DNA from 2 places in the Roseovarius roseus genome. Region 2 is predicted to be linked to the other one. Evidence: riboswitches for the same ligand, from Rfam matches in the RefSeq annotation. Region 2 holds a riboswitch; the other holds the start of a gene.
What was found. Region 2 has a riboswitch for cobalamin ahead of ACEWPL_RS09620 (hypothetical protein). Riboswitches for the same ligand answer to the same signal wherever they lie in the genome.
Positions count from the first base shown of each region.

Region 1 (7,287 bases), on a different contig from region 2:
GGGCGTAGGCGAGGCGGTGACCTCTATGCTGCAGAAAAAAGGCGTGCCCGGCATTGTCGAGCGCACGCTGATCCGCCCGCCATCCTCGCGGCTGGGGCCGATTGATGAGACCGCCCGCCAAGCCGCGCTGAAAGCCTCTCCTGTGGTGGGCAAGTATGAGGCCAGCATCGACCGCAAATCCGCCTATGAAATCCTCAAATCCCGCGCCGATGAGGCCGCCGCCGAGGCCGCCCGCGCCGAAGAGGCTGCAGAAGAGCAGTCGATGGCCGAGCGCGAATTCAACGCGGGCCGCCGATATTCCGGAAACCGGGTGGATCGCTCGACCGCGCAGCGGCGCTCGGGCAGCACCGCAGGCAGCTTTGGCGAGGCGATTACCGGCGCTGTTCTGAAAGAGCTGAAGGGCACCACGGGCCGCCGCATCGTGCGCGGTATTCTGGGCGGCCTTTTCAAGGGCCGCTGAGGCCCGGCCGGCACGAAACACTGGTATAAAGCCTTGAGGGGCGTTATTCTGTTGCTGAGCAGGAAACAATAACAACCGACAAGGGGGCCGCCTCATGGCAAGCCGCAAACCAACAGGCAGCAAGACGAAATCCAAGACGCAAAAGCCCCGCAGGGCCAGTGCCGTGCCGCCCAATACACCTGCGCCCCTGCGCGAGCAGGCGGGAGCGACCACGATGGTTCCGGCACCCCCGCTGCCCGGCAAACCCGGCCCCGCCAAAGCAGCGAAACCTGCCGCCGCCAAGGCCCAGGACGCAGCGCAGAAGCGAGATGGCGAGGCCGCTCCACTCAAGAAGCAGGAATTGATGGCGCAGGTCGTCGCGCGCTCGGAAGTGGCCAAGAAACACGCGAAGCCGGTGATCGAAGCCATGCTGGACGTGCTGGGCGAGGCGCTGGCCGAGGGCCGCGATCTCAACCTGCAGCCCATGGGCAAGATCAAGCGCAAGCGCATGAACGAGACCGATACGGCCCGGATCGTGGTTGCCAATATCCGCCAGAAAAAATCCTCGGGCGAGTCGGAAGGGCGCGGCGCGCCGCCCTTGCCCGGAAGCACGCCCGGCAGCATCCCCGGAAACCTGCCCGGGACCGCCCCCACGGGGGCAGGCGCGCCGCTGCGCCACCCCCTGAAAGAAGCGGTTGCAGAGAGCGACGACTGACGCTAGAAAACGGCCCACGGGTGATTAGCTCAGTGGTAGAGCGCTTCGTTCACATCGAAGATGTCAGGAGTTCAAATCTCTTATCACCCACCATTTTCCTATTTCTGACGCGCGGATGACTGCTAAATAGAGCAGTCCCGACGCCAAAATGCACATACGGCACTTCTCATGCGGCACCTCTTTCGAGGTGCCGTTTTTGCATCTGAGTTGCCCTGATGCCCCCATGCTGATGCAGTGATCCGCAGCGGCAAAATGCCTGGCGCGGCGCCCGTAGTATTCACCTACTACCTCTTGCCCGATCTTTCGGCTTACCGTCGTATATTCTGTTCACGACTGTTTGGAAGGTATCATGGCCAAAGCACTACATTCGATGATTCGCGTTCTGGAGGAGGAGCGTTCGGTCGAATTCTATCAGAAGGCATTCGGGCTGAGCGTGGCTCAGCGGCTGGATTTCGACAGCTTCACGCTGGTTTACCTGTCGAATGACGAGGCGGCGTTCGAGCTGGAGTTGACGATCAACAAGGAGCGCACGGAGCCCTACGATCTGGGCGACGGCTATGGGCATCTGGCCTTCTGCGTCGACGATCTGGATCCCGAGCATGCCCGTTTTGAGGAGGCGGGTTGGGCACCGCGCAAATTGGTCGATTTCGAGCGCGAGGGGGCGCTCTTGGCGCGGTTCTTTTTCGTCAAGGACCCGGACGGCTACGAGATCGAGGTGATGCAGAAGCACGGAAGATATCAGTAAGGCAAAGTTCTAGGGAGGAACGACATGACACTGGAATTGAGGAAATTGACCCGGCGACAGCTTTTGTCGCGCGGGGTTGCAGCGGGGGCCGCGATCGTCGTCGGGCCGGGCTCCATCGCTGGCAGCAACGGCGCCTGGGCGTCGACGATGGACGCGCTCAAGCCCGAGACGATGGCGACGCTGGTGCAGATGGCGCGGGACATCTACCCGCATGATCAACTCGCGGATGAATTCTACGTCATCGCCGTCAAGGGATACGACGTGCCCGAGGCCGTGGACGAGACCGAGGCCGGGATTGCCGCTCTGGACGAGGCGGCGCGCAGCGCGGGCTTTGACAGCTACCTCAAGACCGGATGGGAAAAGGACCGCGTCGCGATCCTGACCAGCATGGAGGATACCGCGTTTTTCCAGAAGGTGCGCGGCGGGCTTGTGACCGGGCTTTATAATCAAAAAGCAGTCTGGCCGATCTTCGGTTACGAGGGCGAGAGCTATAGCCAGGGCGGCTATATCAATCGCGGCTTCGATGACATCGCTTGGATCTAAGGAAGGGTTGGCACCATGACGGCACCATTTGACCTCACCGACGACAGCGTTGTCGTCATCATCGGAACCGGCGCCGGGGGCGGGGTTCTGGCAAACGAGCTGGCCCAGAAGGGCGTCAGCGTCGTCGCTCTCGAGGCGGGCGGTATCTGCCCGAGGATTACATCAACGACGAATGGGACAGCTTCGGCCAACTGGCCTGGCTCGACGGACGCACGACCTCGGGCGACTGGCGCGTGGCCAATGATTTCTCGGGTCTGCCCGCCTGGATCGTCAAGGCCGTGGGCGGCACGACCACCCACTGGGCGGGCGCGTCCCTGCGCTTTCAGGATCACGAGTGGAAGGCCCGGACGCATTACGGCGCGGTCGAGGGCGCGAACCTTCTGGACTGGCCGATCGACGGGGCCGAGATGGCGCCCTATTACGACAAGGCCGAGAAAAAGCTGAACGTGACCCGCACCAATGGCAATGCGGGTCTGCCGGGCAACAACAATTACAAGGTCTTCGAGGCCGGCGCGCAAAAGCTGGGCTACAAGGAGGTCAGCACCGGCCGCATGGCGATCAACTCGGCCCCGACCGAAGACCGCCTGGCCTGCCAGCAGACGGGGTTCTGCTTTCAGGGCTGCAAATGGGGCGCCAAGTGGTCCTCGGCCTATACAGACATCCCGGCAGGCGAGGCGACCGGCAATCTGGAGGTGCGCGAGAAGGCCCACGCGCTACGGATCGAGCATGATGACAGCGGCAAGGTCACCGGCGTTGTCTATATTGATGCGGATGGCAATGAACAGATGCAAAAGGCACGCATCGTCTGCGTGGCCGGCAATTCCATCGAAAGCCCGCGCCTTTTGCTCAACTCGGCCAGCGCAATGTTCCCCGATGGCCTCGCCAACAGCTCGGGGCAGGTGGGGCGCAACTACATGCGTCACCTCACCGGCTCGGTCTATGGCATCTTCGACAAGCCGGTGAAGATGTGGCGCGGCACGACCATGGCGGGCATCGTTCAGGACGAGGCGCGGCACGATCCCGGCCGCGGGTTTGTCGGCGGGTATGAGCTGGAAACGCTGGCCCTCGGCATTCCCTTCATGGCCGCCTTCCTCGATCCCGGCGCATGGGGCCGCGAGTTCACCTCCGCGCTCGATCAGTACGAGAACATGGCGGGCATGTGGATCGTGGGCGAGGACATGCCGCAGGAGACGAACCGCGTGACGCTCAATACCGACGTGACCGACCAGTTCGGCCAGCCGGTGCCGAATGTGCATTACTCGGATCATGCCAATGACGTGGCGATGCGCAACCATGCCTATGAGAGGGGTCAGGCCATCTATGATGCGATGGGCGCCGACGCCGCCTTACCCCTCGACGCATAACCTCGGGACCAACCGCATGTCGGAGAAGGCCGAGGATGGCGTCGTAAACCGCTGGGGGCAGAGCCACGATATCGCCAACCTTTTCGTCTCGGACGGCTCGCAATTCACGACCGGTGCGGCAGAGAACCCGACGCTGACCATCGTGGCGCTGGCGATCCGGCAGGCGGACCACATCGCGGATGAGATGGGCAAGGGCAACCTCTAAATTCTGAAACCGCGCAAGCCCGGTACGTTCTCAACGTGCCGGGCTTTTGCTTGTCTGCCGCTCGAGTGCGCTGGCGTCAGTGCTGTTTCGAATTCGTCGCGCGGCGCTGGCCCGCTGCAACGTTGCGTTTGCGTTCTTCGCTCAGGATCTCTTCGACGGGCAGGGCCTCGAAATCGACGGAACTGTCGCTGGCGATCAGGCCGTTCAACTGCAGGTCGATAAAGCGCATGCAGCAGACGCGCAGGAACGAGGTGAAATTCCCCAGATCATGCCCCTCATCGATTGATTCGTTGTAAAGCTGGTGCAGCAGTTGCGGCACGTTCAGATCCTGCCGCTGCGCGATATCCTCCAGTACGGACCAGAACATTTGCTCCAGCCGGACACTGGTGACCATGCCCTCCATGCGGAACGAGCGTGTCGCGCTTTCCCATAATGTCGGGTCGGCCCCGATGAACAGACGGCACATGGCATGATCTCCTTGAAAGCATCACGTTGATGCTAGCCGCGTGCCCGCGCCCGGCCAAGCGAAAGATTCTGCGGCGCTTGGCGGTGTGCGGGATTGGCGCCGCCTGCAGGGTGGATTAAGACGTGCCTGCAAGCGGATGATTTCGGGATGGTTCTGAATATGGTTCAAGTGACATGGCCCGAGATTTGGTTTCTCCGCCACGGCCAGACCGAGTGGAATCTGGCGGGCCGCATCCAGGGGCGACTGGATTCGCCGCTGACGGCGCTGGGGCGTGCGCAGGCGCTGCAGCAGGCCGGGCTGATCACCGATATTGCAGCGCGCGTCGCCGGAGGGGCGGGCGGCATCTATGTCTCGCCGCTGGGCCGGGCGCGTGAAACCGCCGCGCTGGCCATGCCCGCCCACACGCCCGTCATCGACCCGCGCCTTGCCGAGATCGACACCGGCGCCTGGGAGGGGCAGAGCAAGGCGGACCTTGCGCAGGGGGCCAATGACCTCGCAACCTATGCCAAGGCTCCGGGCGGCGAGGGACTGGAGGCGCTGATTGCCCGTGTGCGCAGCTTTGCCGAGGATCTGCGTGGCCCCAGCATCGTGGTGGCGCACGGTCTTTGGGGGCAGGTGCTGCGCGGCCTTGCCACCGGGCTGCCGCCCGAGGCGATGGGCGCGCAGGACAACGTGCAGGGCTGCGTCTATCATCTGTCGCAGGGCACCGAGCGGCGCATCGACCCGCCAAAGCTTTGATGAGTCACCGATTTCGCGGCGCTACGGCCCCGCGATGACAGCCGCGGGACAGATTGCTGCTGCATGGGTCTTGCGCGAGCCGCCAGATGGCGCTAATCCGGCGGCGCGGGTGGTTAGCTCAGTTGGTAGAGCGTTTCGTTTACACCGAAAATGTCGGGGGTTCGAGCCCCTCACCACCCACCATAATTCCACTATATTACAATGGCCTATCGCGCGCGGGTGATCCTGGTGTCGCGGTTGGCGGGCACCGCATCATTTCCAATTTGAATATTTTTCGTTTTTCCCCCTTTTCCAAAGGGGGTCTCTGCGCTAGGCAGATCCTACTTCGGTCCGGGCGTTAACAGCCCCCGGATAATAGGGAACGCGGTCAGGTGCCTTGCGCCGAATCCGCGACTGCCCCCGCAACTGTAGGCGGTGAGCGAAGCCGGAACAACGTCACTGCCGTGCCTTGCGGTGGGAAGACCCGGCCCAGCGTTGACCCGCAAGTCAGGAGACCTGCCGGAGTGTTCACCCTGTCCGGACGCGGGGCGCGTCATGGGCAACGGATCCTTCCGTTGTGGTGGCATTCTCGCCGCCTGCGGAAGCACACATTACCGCTTCTCCGCATGCATATCCAAGCACTGCAGCGTCCCCGCGTGGGGCGCGTCCGGAGACCCCGATATGAAAAACATTCTTCTTACATCCACCATCCTGACCGGCGCACTAGCCACGGCGGCGCAGGCCCAGCAGACCTATGATCTGGGCACGCTCGTCCTGTCCAGCAGCCTGACCCCGGTCGAGCTGGGCCGCACCGGTGCCACTGTCGAAGTGGTGGAAGGCGTTGAGGCCGGCGGCAATGACAGCTCGGTCATTGACCGGCTGACGCGCCTGCCGGGCGTCAGCTCCACCTCGAATGGCGGTCTGGGCGCTAATGGCTCAATCCAGATCCGCGGCCTGCCGTCGCGCTATGTGGGCGTGCGCATCAACGGGCTGGATGTAACAGACCCCTCGAACACGCAAAATCAGTTCAACTTCGGCGGCCTGACATCCTCGGGCATTTCCCGCGTCGAGGTGCTTAAGGGCGCGCAATCGGCGCTCTACGGCTCCGAGGCGATTGCCGGCATCATTGACGTGACCACCTACCGCCCCGAGTCCCTCGGGTTTTCCGGTGAGGCCCAGGTCGAGGGCGGCAGCTTTGGCACCTATTCCGGGACGCTCAGCACCGGCTACCGGTCGGACAAGGGTTTTGTCGCGCTCAGCTATGGCCGCATCCAGACGGACGGCATCTCGGCGCAGAGCTTCAACACCGAGGATGACGCGTTCGAGCAGACCACGATCGATCTGACCGGCGAATATGCCGCCACCGACACCCTGACCTTCGGCGGTGCCTTGCACTACCGCGACGGCGAGGTCGAGATCGACCGCAGCGCCTTCTCGAATGACGCGACGGGCAGCAACCTCTTTACCGAGCAAGGCGCACGCATCTTCGCCACGCTTGAGACCGGGTCCGTCACTCACACGCTGAGCTACAGCTATTTCGAGATGGAGCGTGACGATCCGCTCAGCCAGTTCACCATTAACTTCAAGGGCGACCGGAATACGCTGGATTATCTGGCCTCCGCGCGGCTCAGTGACGCGGCGACCCTCAACTTGGGCGCCGAATGGACCGAAGAGACCTTCAGCAGCACCCCCGGCGTATCGCCCTTCGCGAACCCGGCAACCAGCGGATCGGACGAAACGACGGCGATCAATGCCGAACTGCTCCTCAGCCCGAGCGCCGATATCGATCTTTCGGCGGCTTTGCGCTATGATGACAATTCGAATTTCGGGGGCAAGGTCACGGGGCGCGTGGCAGCCGCCTGGCGCGCCAGCGAGGATGTGACGTTTCGTGGCCTGATCGGCACCGGCTACCGCGCGCCGTCCCTATACGAGCGCTTTGGTTTCTACGGCCTGCCCACCCTGCAGCCCGAGGAAAGCACCAGCTACGAGATGGGCGTTGAAAAGACCTTCGGCACCGCTGGCTTTGTCAAGGCGACGCTGTTCTACACGGATGTCGAGGATTTGATCGATTACCAGTTCACGAATACGGCCTG
Region 1 is NZ_JBHFPE020000001.1:677,878-685,164, reverse strand. It holds gene ACEWPL_RS03450 (helicase HerA-like domain-containing protein) at 1-460, shown strand, start outside; gene ACEWPL_RS03445 (HU family DNA-binding protein) at 555-1,154, shown strand; tRNA gene ACEWPL_RS03440 (tRNA-Val) at 1,173-1,247, shown strand; gene ACEWPL_RS03435 (VOC family protein) at 1,504-1,899, shown strand; gene ACEWPL_RS03430 (Twin-arginine translocation pathway signal) at 1,924-2,442, shown strand; partial or broken gene ACEWPL_RS03425 (GMC family oxidoreductase) at 2,458-4,011, shown strand; gene ACEWPL_RS03420 (ribbon-helix-helix domain-containing protein) at 4,088-4,477, opposite strand; gene ACEWPL_RS03415 (histidine phosphatase family protein) at 4,625-5,215, shown strand; tRNA gene ACEWPL_RS03410 (tRNA-Val) at 5,323-5,398, shown strand; cobalamin riboswitch at 5,525-5,732, shown strand; gene ACEWPL_RS03405 (TonB-dependent receptor plug domain-containing protein) at 5,876-7,287, shown strand, end outside.
Region 1: another riboswitch for cobalamin. It lies ahead of ACEWPL_RS03405 (TonB-dependent receptor plug domain-containing protein); the one in region 2 lies ahead of ACEWPL_RS09620 (hypothetical protein).

Region 2 (7,287 bases):
GACCTTCGGCTGGGATATGTGCCGCAGCGGCTGGTGCTGGATGCGGCGCTGCCGATCACCGTCTCGCGCTTTCTCAGCCTTCCGCGCCGCGTCAGCCGCGAGGCCGCCCGCGATGCGCTGGAGCGCGCGGGCGTGCCCGATATCGGTGGGCACCCCATGGCAGGCCTGTCAGGCGGGCAGTTTCAGCGCGTCCTGCTGGCGCGCGCCCTGCTGCGGAACCCCCAGCTTTTGATGCTAGACGAGGGGACCGCGGGCCTCGACCAGCCCGGCGCCGCCGCGTTCTACCGCCGGATCGAAGATGTGCGCCGCGAGACGGGCTGCGCCGTGTTGATGGTCAGCCATGATCTGCATGTCGTGATGAGCGCGTCCGACCGCGTGATCTGCCTCAACGGGCATGTCTGCTGCGAAGGCACGCCCGAAGTCGTGGCCGAGGCGCCCGTCTACCGGGCCCTTTTCGGCGAAGGCACGCAAGGGGCGCTGGCGCTCTACCGGCACCATCACGACCATGTCCATGGCGAGGAATGCGCGCATGATCATGGCGCACCGCACGCAAAGGTAGGTGACTGATGCTCGATGACTTCATGACCCGCGCGGCGCTGGCCGGGATCGGCACATCACTGGCCGCGGCGCCCCTCGGGTGTTTTGTCGTCTGGCGGCGCATGGCCTATTTCGGGGATGCGACCGCCCATGCGGCCATTCTGGGCGTCGCCCTGTCGCTGGCACTGTCCCTGCCGATCTTTGCCGGTGCGCTGGTGGTCGCGCTGGCGATGGCGACACTGGTCACGGCCCTTTCGGGGCGCGGGCGCGGCGTGGACACGGTGCTGGGCGTGCTGGCCCATTCGGCGCTGGCATTCGGCCTCGTGGGCGTGTCCTTTCTGCAAGGGGTGCGCATCGACGTGATGTCATTTCTCTTTGGCGATATCCTTTCGGTCTCGCGCGGCGATCTGGGGGTGATCTGGGGCGGCGCGGCGCTGGTTCTGGCACTGGTCAGCTGGCGCTGGTCGGCGCTCCTGACCGCGACGCTGGACCCGGATCTGGCCCGCGCTGACGGGATCGACCCCAAGCACGAGGAACTGATCCTGACCCTCGCCCTGGCCATCGTGGTGGCTGTGGCGATCAAGGTGGTGGGCGCGCTGCTGATCACTGCCCTGCTGATCATCCCTGCGGCCACCGCACGCCCATTCGCCCGCACACCCGAGGCGATGGCCGTCATCGCCGCCGGGTTGGGCGTGGCAGCGGCATGGGCCGGGCTTAGGGCATCCTACACGCTGGACACGCCCACCGGGCCGACCATCGTCTGTGCCGCCGCGATCCTATTCGCCGCCTCCAGCCTCTATGCCGCGATCAAGGACCGCTGGCACGCGCGGTAGCGCGCTGCCTAGTGCAAACGCGCCGCGCGGCCACGCCGGACGCGGGGCGCGGTATAAACCGTGGCCTCCGTAAGAAAGCCGACAAACGCCCGTGCCGCCGGGCTGCGCGCCTCGTCCGGAGCGGCCTTCAGCGCGGCGCGCGCCGCCTCCGGCGTGGCGGCCCCCGGCAGGGCAAAGGCCCATTCCAGAAAGCCCAGCCGCGCCACCGCATCCGCATCCGCGCCCACGGCGTCGCTACGCTCCAGACCATGCAGGATCTGTACTACACCCATGTCTTATCCACTCCTTGGCCGCACCCCGGGCCACTTGGGGCGCAGGATGGCGTGCGAGGCTGACATGCGAGGAACGAGGCCCGGCAGCAGCGTCCACACCGCCCCACGCGGTTTGACGTCACTCCCAAGGCTGGTTTCCGGACTTCGGGGGCCAGGCCGCGATTGGCCCATGATCCGGCGCCCTTCCCGGGCGTTCACGCCCAGTGGTCTTGCACCGTCTCGCCCACCCTTACCGTTGCGGGGGCAGTGCCGGATTTGCACCGGCTTCCCAATTCTCCGCGCGGTTGCGCAGCACCTTGGAAGTTTCACTGTGGCGGATTCGATACCGCCGCACAACGCCTGATGACAGGCCAGACGCCAAAAGAGATTTGGGGCCTCCGGCGGGGATATTTCTGGCAAGAAGAAGCCGGGACGCGCTAGAAGGGCACGTCATCCGGGCTGGTGACGAACCGGGCGACGACTTTCTTTGTGCCCGCCTTCTCGAACGCGATCTCCAGCTTGTCGCCCTCGAGGCCGATGATCTCGCCATAGCCGAATTTCTGGTGGAACACCCGCTCGCCCACCGTGTGGGACGAGGCGGCGGCCATGTCGATCACCGGCGAGGTCGATTCGCGCGGCTGCGCCGTGGGGCGCTGGCCCGCCCGCGCTTGCATCCGCTTCCAGCCGGGGGAATTGTAGACATTCGCCTCGGCCACCTTGGCGTCGATGCTGTTCTGCACGCCGCCCATCGACCCTGCCATGCCCGCCGCGCCGTAGCCGCCACCGTAGAGGCCGGGCGGGGTCAGGACATCGACATGATCCTCGGGCAGCTCATCGATGAAACGCGAGGGCAAGGACGATTGCCACTGACCAAAGACGCGTCGGTTACCCGCAAAGGAAATCGTGCAGATCTCCTCGGCTCGGGTGATGCCCACATAGGCAAGGCGGCGCTCTTCCTCGACGCCCTTGAGACCGCTTTCGTCCATCGAGCGCTGCGAGGGGAAAAGGCCATCCTCCCAGCCGGGCAGGAAGACGGCGGGAAATTCCAGGCCTTTAGCGGCGTGTAGGGTCATGATGCTGACCTTCTGGCCCTCATTCTCGCTCTCATTGTCCATGATGAGGCTGACATGTTCGAGAAAGCCGGTGAGGTTCTCGAAATTCTCCAGCGCCTTGACCAGTTCCTTGAGGTTCTCGAGCCGACCCGGCGCCTCGGGCGTCTTGTCGTTCTGCCACATCTCGGTATAGCCGGATTCGTCCAGGATGATCTCGGCAAGCTCAATATGGCTGATCGCGGCATCCCCGGCCATGCGGCCCCAGCGGGTGAGCCCATCCAGCAGCAGCGACAGCTCGCGCGCGCCCTTGCCGGTCAGGCCTTTCTCCGCGACCAGAATGCGCGCACCCTCGATCAGCGGCACGCCGTTCTCGCGCGCGGTCACCTGCATCTTCTGCTGCGCCTTGTCGCCGAGGCCGCGCTTGGGCGTGTTCACGATCCGCTCGAAGGCCAGATCGTCCGAAGGCGAGGTCACGCAGCGGAAATAGGCCATCGCGTCGCGGATCTCCATCCGCTCGTAAAAGCGCGGGCCACCGATGACGCGGTAGGGCAGGCCGATAGTCAGAAAGCGGTCCTCAAAAGCGCGCATCTGATGCGAAGCGCGAACGAGGATGGCCATATCGTCAAGACCATAAGGGCGCTGGCCGCGGGTGCCGCGCTGCATCGCCTCGATCTCCTCGCCGATCCAGCGCGCCTCTTCCTCGCCGTCCCAATGGCCGATGAGGCGGACTTTCTCGCCCTCCTGTTCTTGCGTCCAAAGCTCCTTGCCAAGCCGCCCCTGATTGCCCGCGATCACGCCCGAGGCGGCAGCCAGGATATGCGGCGTCGAGCGGTAATTCTGCTCGAGCCGGACCACATGCGCGCCGGGAAAATCCTTTTCGAACCGTAGGATATTACCCACCTCTGCGCCGCGCCAGCCATAGATCGACTGGTCGTCATCGCCGACGCAGCAGATATTCTTGTGACCGCCGGCCAATAGGCGCAGCCATAGATATTGAGCGACGTTCGTATCCTGATACTCGTCCACGAGGATATATTTGAACCAGCGTTGATACTGCTGGAGGATGTCGTCATGCGTCTGGAAGATCGTGACGACGTGCAAGAGCAGATCGCCGAAATCCACGGCGTTCAACTCGATCAGGCGGCGCTGGTATTGCTTGTAGAGCGTGACGGCCTTGCCATTATAGGCGCCCGCCTCGGCGGCGGGCACGCGGTCCGGCGTCCAGGCGCGGTTTTTCCAGTTGTCGATGACACCGGCCAATTGGCGGGCGGGCCAGCGTTTATCGTCGATGCCGGCGGCCTGCACCAACTGCTTGAGCAGACGCAGCTGGTCGTCCGTGTCGAGAATGGTGAAGTTCGACTTCAGCGTGACGTCGCGCGCCGGGGCTTCGATCACGTCAGCCAGATTTCCACCGCCCTCTACGCCGATCAGCTCGGCATGGCGGCGCAGCAGTTTGACGCAGATCGAGTGAAACGTGCCCAGCCACGGCATCCCCTCGATGGATTGGCCCAGGAGTGCGCCGACGCGGGTCTTCATCTCGCGCGCGGCCTTGTTGGTGAAGGTGACGGCCAGCACCTCATTGGGGCGCGCGCGTCCGGTGTTCAGAAGGTGCACGATGCGCGTCGTCAGCGCCTTGGTCTTGCCCGTGCCGGCGCCTGCCAGCATCAGGACGGGGCCGTCCATCGTCTCGACCGCCAGCCGCTGTTCGGGATTCAGGCCATCAAGATACGGCGCGGGCCGCGCGGCCATTGCGCGCGAAGACAGGGAGGCGCTCTCGAACGCGTCGGATTCGTCAAAACTGCTCATGGGCGGGACCATAGCGCCCCCTGCGCGCAAGATAAAGAGATGTTCGGCCTATGTTCTGCACGTGAAACACGTCAGGGCGGCATCCCGCCGCCCTGCCACGTCACACCCCCTCGCCATCGGCTTGCAGAGGTGTCAACCGGCCTTCTTGCCATCCACCGTCTCGGCCAGCGCCTCGGCGCGGGCGGCGATTTCGGCCAGCGTGTCGGTGATAGAGCTGGGCACGACCGGAACCTCGACGCGCTCGGGCGCAGGCGGCGGCGCGTCCCGCAGGCCAGCCAGTTCCGCTTCGCGCTCGGCCAGCGTGTCGCTTATCTCGGCCAGCTTGTCCTGCAGGCCAGCGGTCTTGTCGGCCAGCATGAGGCCAGCCATCAGCAGCATGCGCGCCTCGGGGATGCGTCCGATCTGCGCGGCCAGCACCGATGCCTCGTCATCCAGCATCTTGGCGGCGGAGTGCAGGAAATGCTCCTCCCCGGCCTGGCAGGAAACCTGGAAAGTGCGGCCACCGATTTCGATGTCAACTTCGGGCATCATGCCTCCTCCATTCCGTTTCCACTGGCCTTGGCGCTCTCGGACCCGTCCGCACTGCCATCCCCTGTCACACCCATACGGGCAAGCTCGCCAAGAATGGCGTCCATCTCGGCCCGGTCGGCGGCGCGGGTGGCGCGCAGGCCGTCCAGTTCGGCCATCATCGCCTTGTTGATCAGATGCGGCTCGGCCACGCCCTTGGCATTCGCATCGCGCAGTTTGGCGTTGTTGTCGCGCAGCTGCTGGTTGGCATGGCGGAGCGATTGCAGATTGCCGTCGATCTTGCGTAGGGTCTTGGCGCGCGTGTCTTCTTCGGCCTTGGCCTCGCTGGCGGCGGCCTTGAACTCTTCCAGGCTGGCCTCGGCCTCGCGGGCGCGGGCGCTCAGCTGCTTTACGCGCTCTTCCAGCTGGGCATTCGCCAGCCGCTCATCCTCGACCTGCTGGCGCAGGGCCTCTACCTCGCCCGGGTCGCCGGCCTGATCATTCGTCGCTCCCAGCCCGTCCAGCCCTTGCCCGATCCGGTCCAGCGCCGCCATGATACGGCTTTGCATCGCGTCGATATCGCTCATCGCGTCAATGTCCTTTTCAACTGTCTGCCCCAACTCTCCTACAGGGCACGCCGAATCGCAACATGCCCTAATGGTGCCAAGTCTAGCGAATGGCTTGCAAAAAGGCTTCCCCCCTTGCGGCGGAAGGCGGCGGTGCGCCTGTGTCCGGTGTGGCGGCGCTTGAACTTCGGGGCCGGGCTGGTATTGAGGCGGGCAGACAAGCCCCCTTCCATAAGGATACCGCTGCCGTGGATCTTACCGCCCTCGCCAAAGCCAATCCCGATCACTGGTCCAAAGCGACCGCCATTCGCGCCCTGACGCTGGACGCGGTCCACGCCGCCAATTCGGGGCATTCGGGGATGCCGATGGGCATGGCCGATGTCGCCACCGTGCTTTATGAAAAGCACCTGAAATTCGACGCCTCCGCACCCGATTGGCCGGATCGCGACCGCTTCATCCTCAGCGCTGGCCATGGCTCGATGCTGCTTTACTCGCTGCTGCATCTGACCGGCTACGAGGACATGACGCTGGAGCAGATCAAGAATTTTCGCCAATGGGGCGCGATTACGGCGGGCCATCCGGAATATGGCCATGCGAAGGGGATCGAGACCACCACCGGCCCGCTGGGCCAGGGCATCGCCAACTCGGTCGGCTTTGCCATGGCCGAAGAGATGCTGCGCGCGCGGCATGGCCGCAAGCTGGTCGATCACCACACGTATGTCATCGCCGGCGATGGCTGCCTGATGGAGGGGATCAGCCAGGAAGCCATCACGCTGGCCGGGCGTCATTCCCTAGGCAAGCTGATCGTCTTTTGGGACAACAACGATATCACCATCGACGGCAAGGTATCGCTGTCGGACCGCACCGATCAGGTCAAGCGCTTCCGCGCCGCGGGCTGGCAGGTGATCGAGATCGACGGGCACAATCCGGACGAGATCGACGCGGCGATCACCAAGGCCAAGGGCTCGAAAAAGCCCAGCATGATCGCCTGCAAGACGCATATCGCGCTGGGTCACGCGGCGCAGGACACGTCCAAAGGCCACGGCGCGCTGACCGACGAGGATCAGATGGCCGCCGCCAAGGCCGCCTATGGCTGGACCACCGGCCCGTTCGAAGTGCCGGGCGATGTAAAAAAGGCATGGGAAGCGATCGGCGCACGCGGCGCTGACGAACGCAAGGCGTGGCAAGCCCGCTTTGCCGAAACGACCGAGCGCCGTCAGAGCGAATTCACCAGGGCCCTCAACGGCGACGCCCCCAAGAAGCTGAGCGCGCGCATCAAGGCGCTGAAGAAACAGATCAGCGAGGAGGGCCCCAAGGTCGCCACGCGCAAATCCAGCGAGATGGTGCTGGAGGTCGTGAACCCGATCATGCGCGAGACCGTCGGAGGCTCGGCCGACCTCACCGGATCGAACAACACCAAGACGGGGGATTTGGGCGTTTTCGACACCGATAACCGCAAGGGCCGCTATGTCTATTGGGGCATCCGCGAGCATGGCATGGCCGCCGCGATGAATGGCATGGCGCTGCATGGCGGCATCCGGCCCTATGGCGGCACCTTCATGTGCTTCACCGACTATGCCCGCCCTGCGATGCGCCTTGCCGCGCTGATGCGCGTGCCCACCGTGTTTGTCATGACCCATGACAGCATCGGTCTGGGCGAGGACGGCCCGACGCACCAGCCGGTCGAACACCTTGCAATCAGCCGCGCGACGCCCAACACTTGGGTCTTCCGCCC
Region 2 is NZ_JBHFPE020000004.1:271,065-278,351, reverse strand. It holds gene ACEWPL_RS09630 (metal ABC transporter ATP-binding protein) at 1-567, shown strand, start outside; gene ACEWPL_RS09625 (metal ABC transporter permease) at 567-1,370, shown strand; gene ACEWPL_RS09620 (hypothetical protein) at 1,379-1,642, opposite strand; cobalamin riboswitch at 1,754-1,956, opposite strand; gene ACEWPL_RS09615 (ATP-dependent helicase) at 2,059-4,479, opposite strand; gene ACEWPL_RS09610 (cell division protein ZapA) at 4,612-5,007, opposite strand; gene ACEWPL_RS09605 (coiled-coil domain-containing protein) at 5,007-5,573, opposite strand; gene tkt (transketolase) at 5,801-7,287, shown strand, end outside.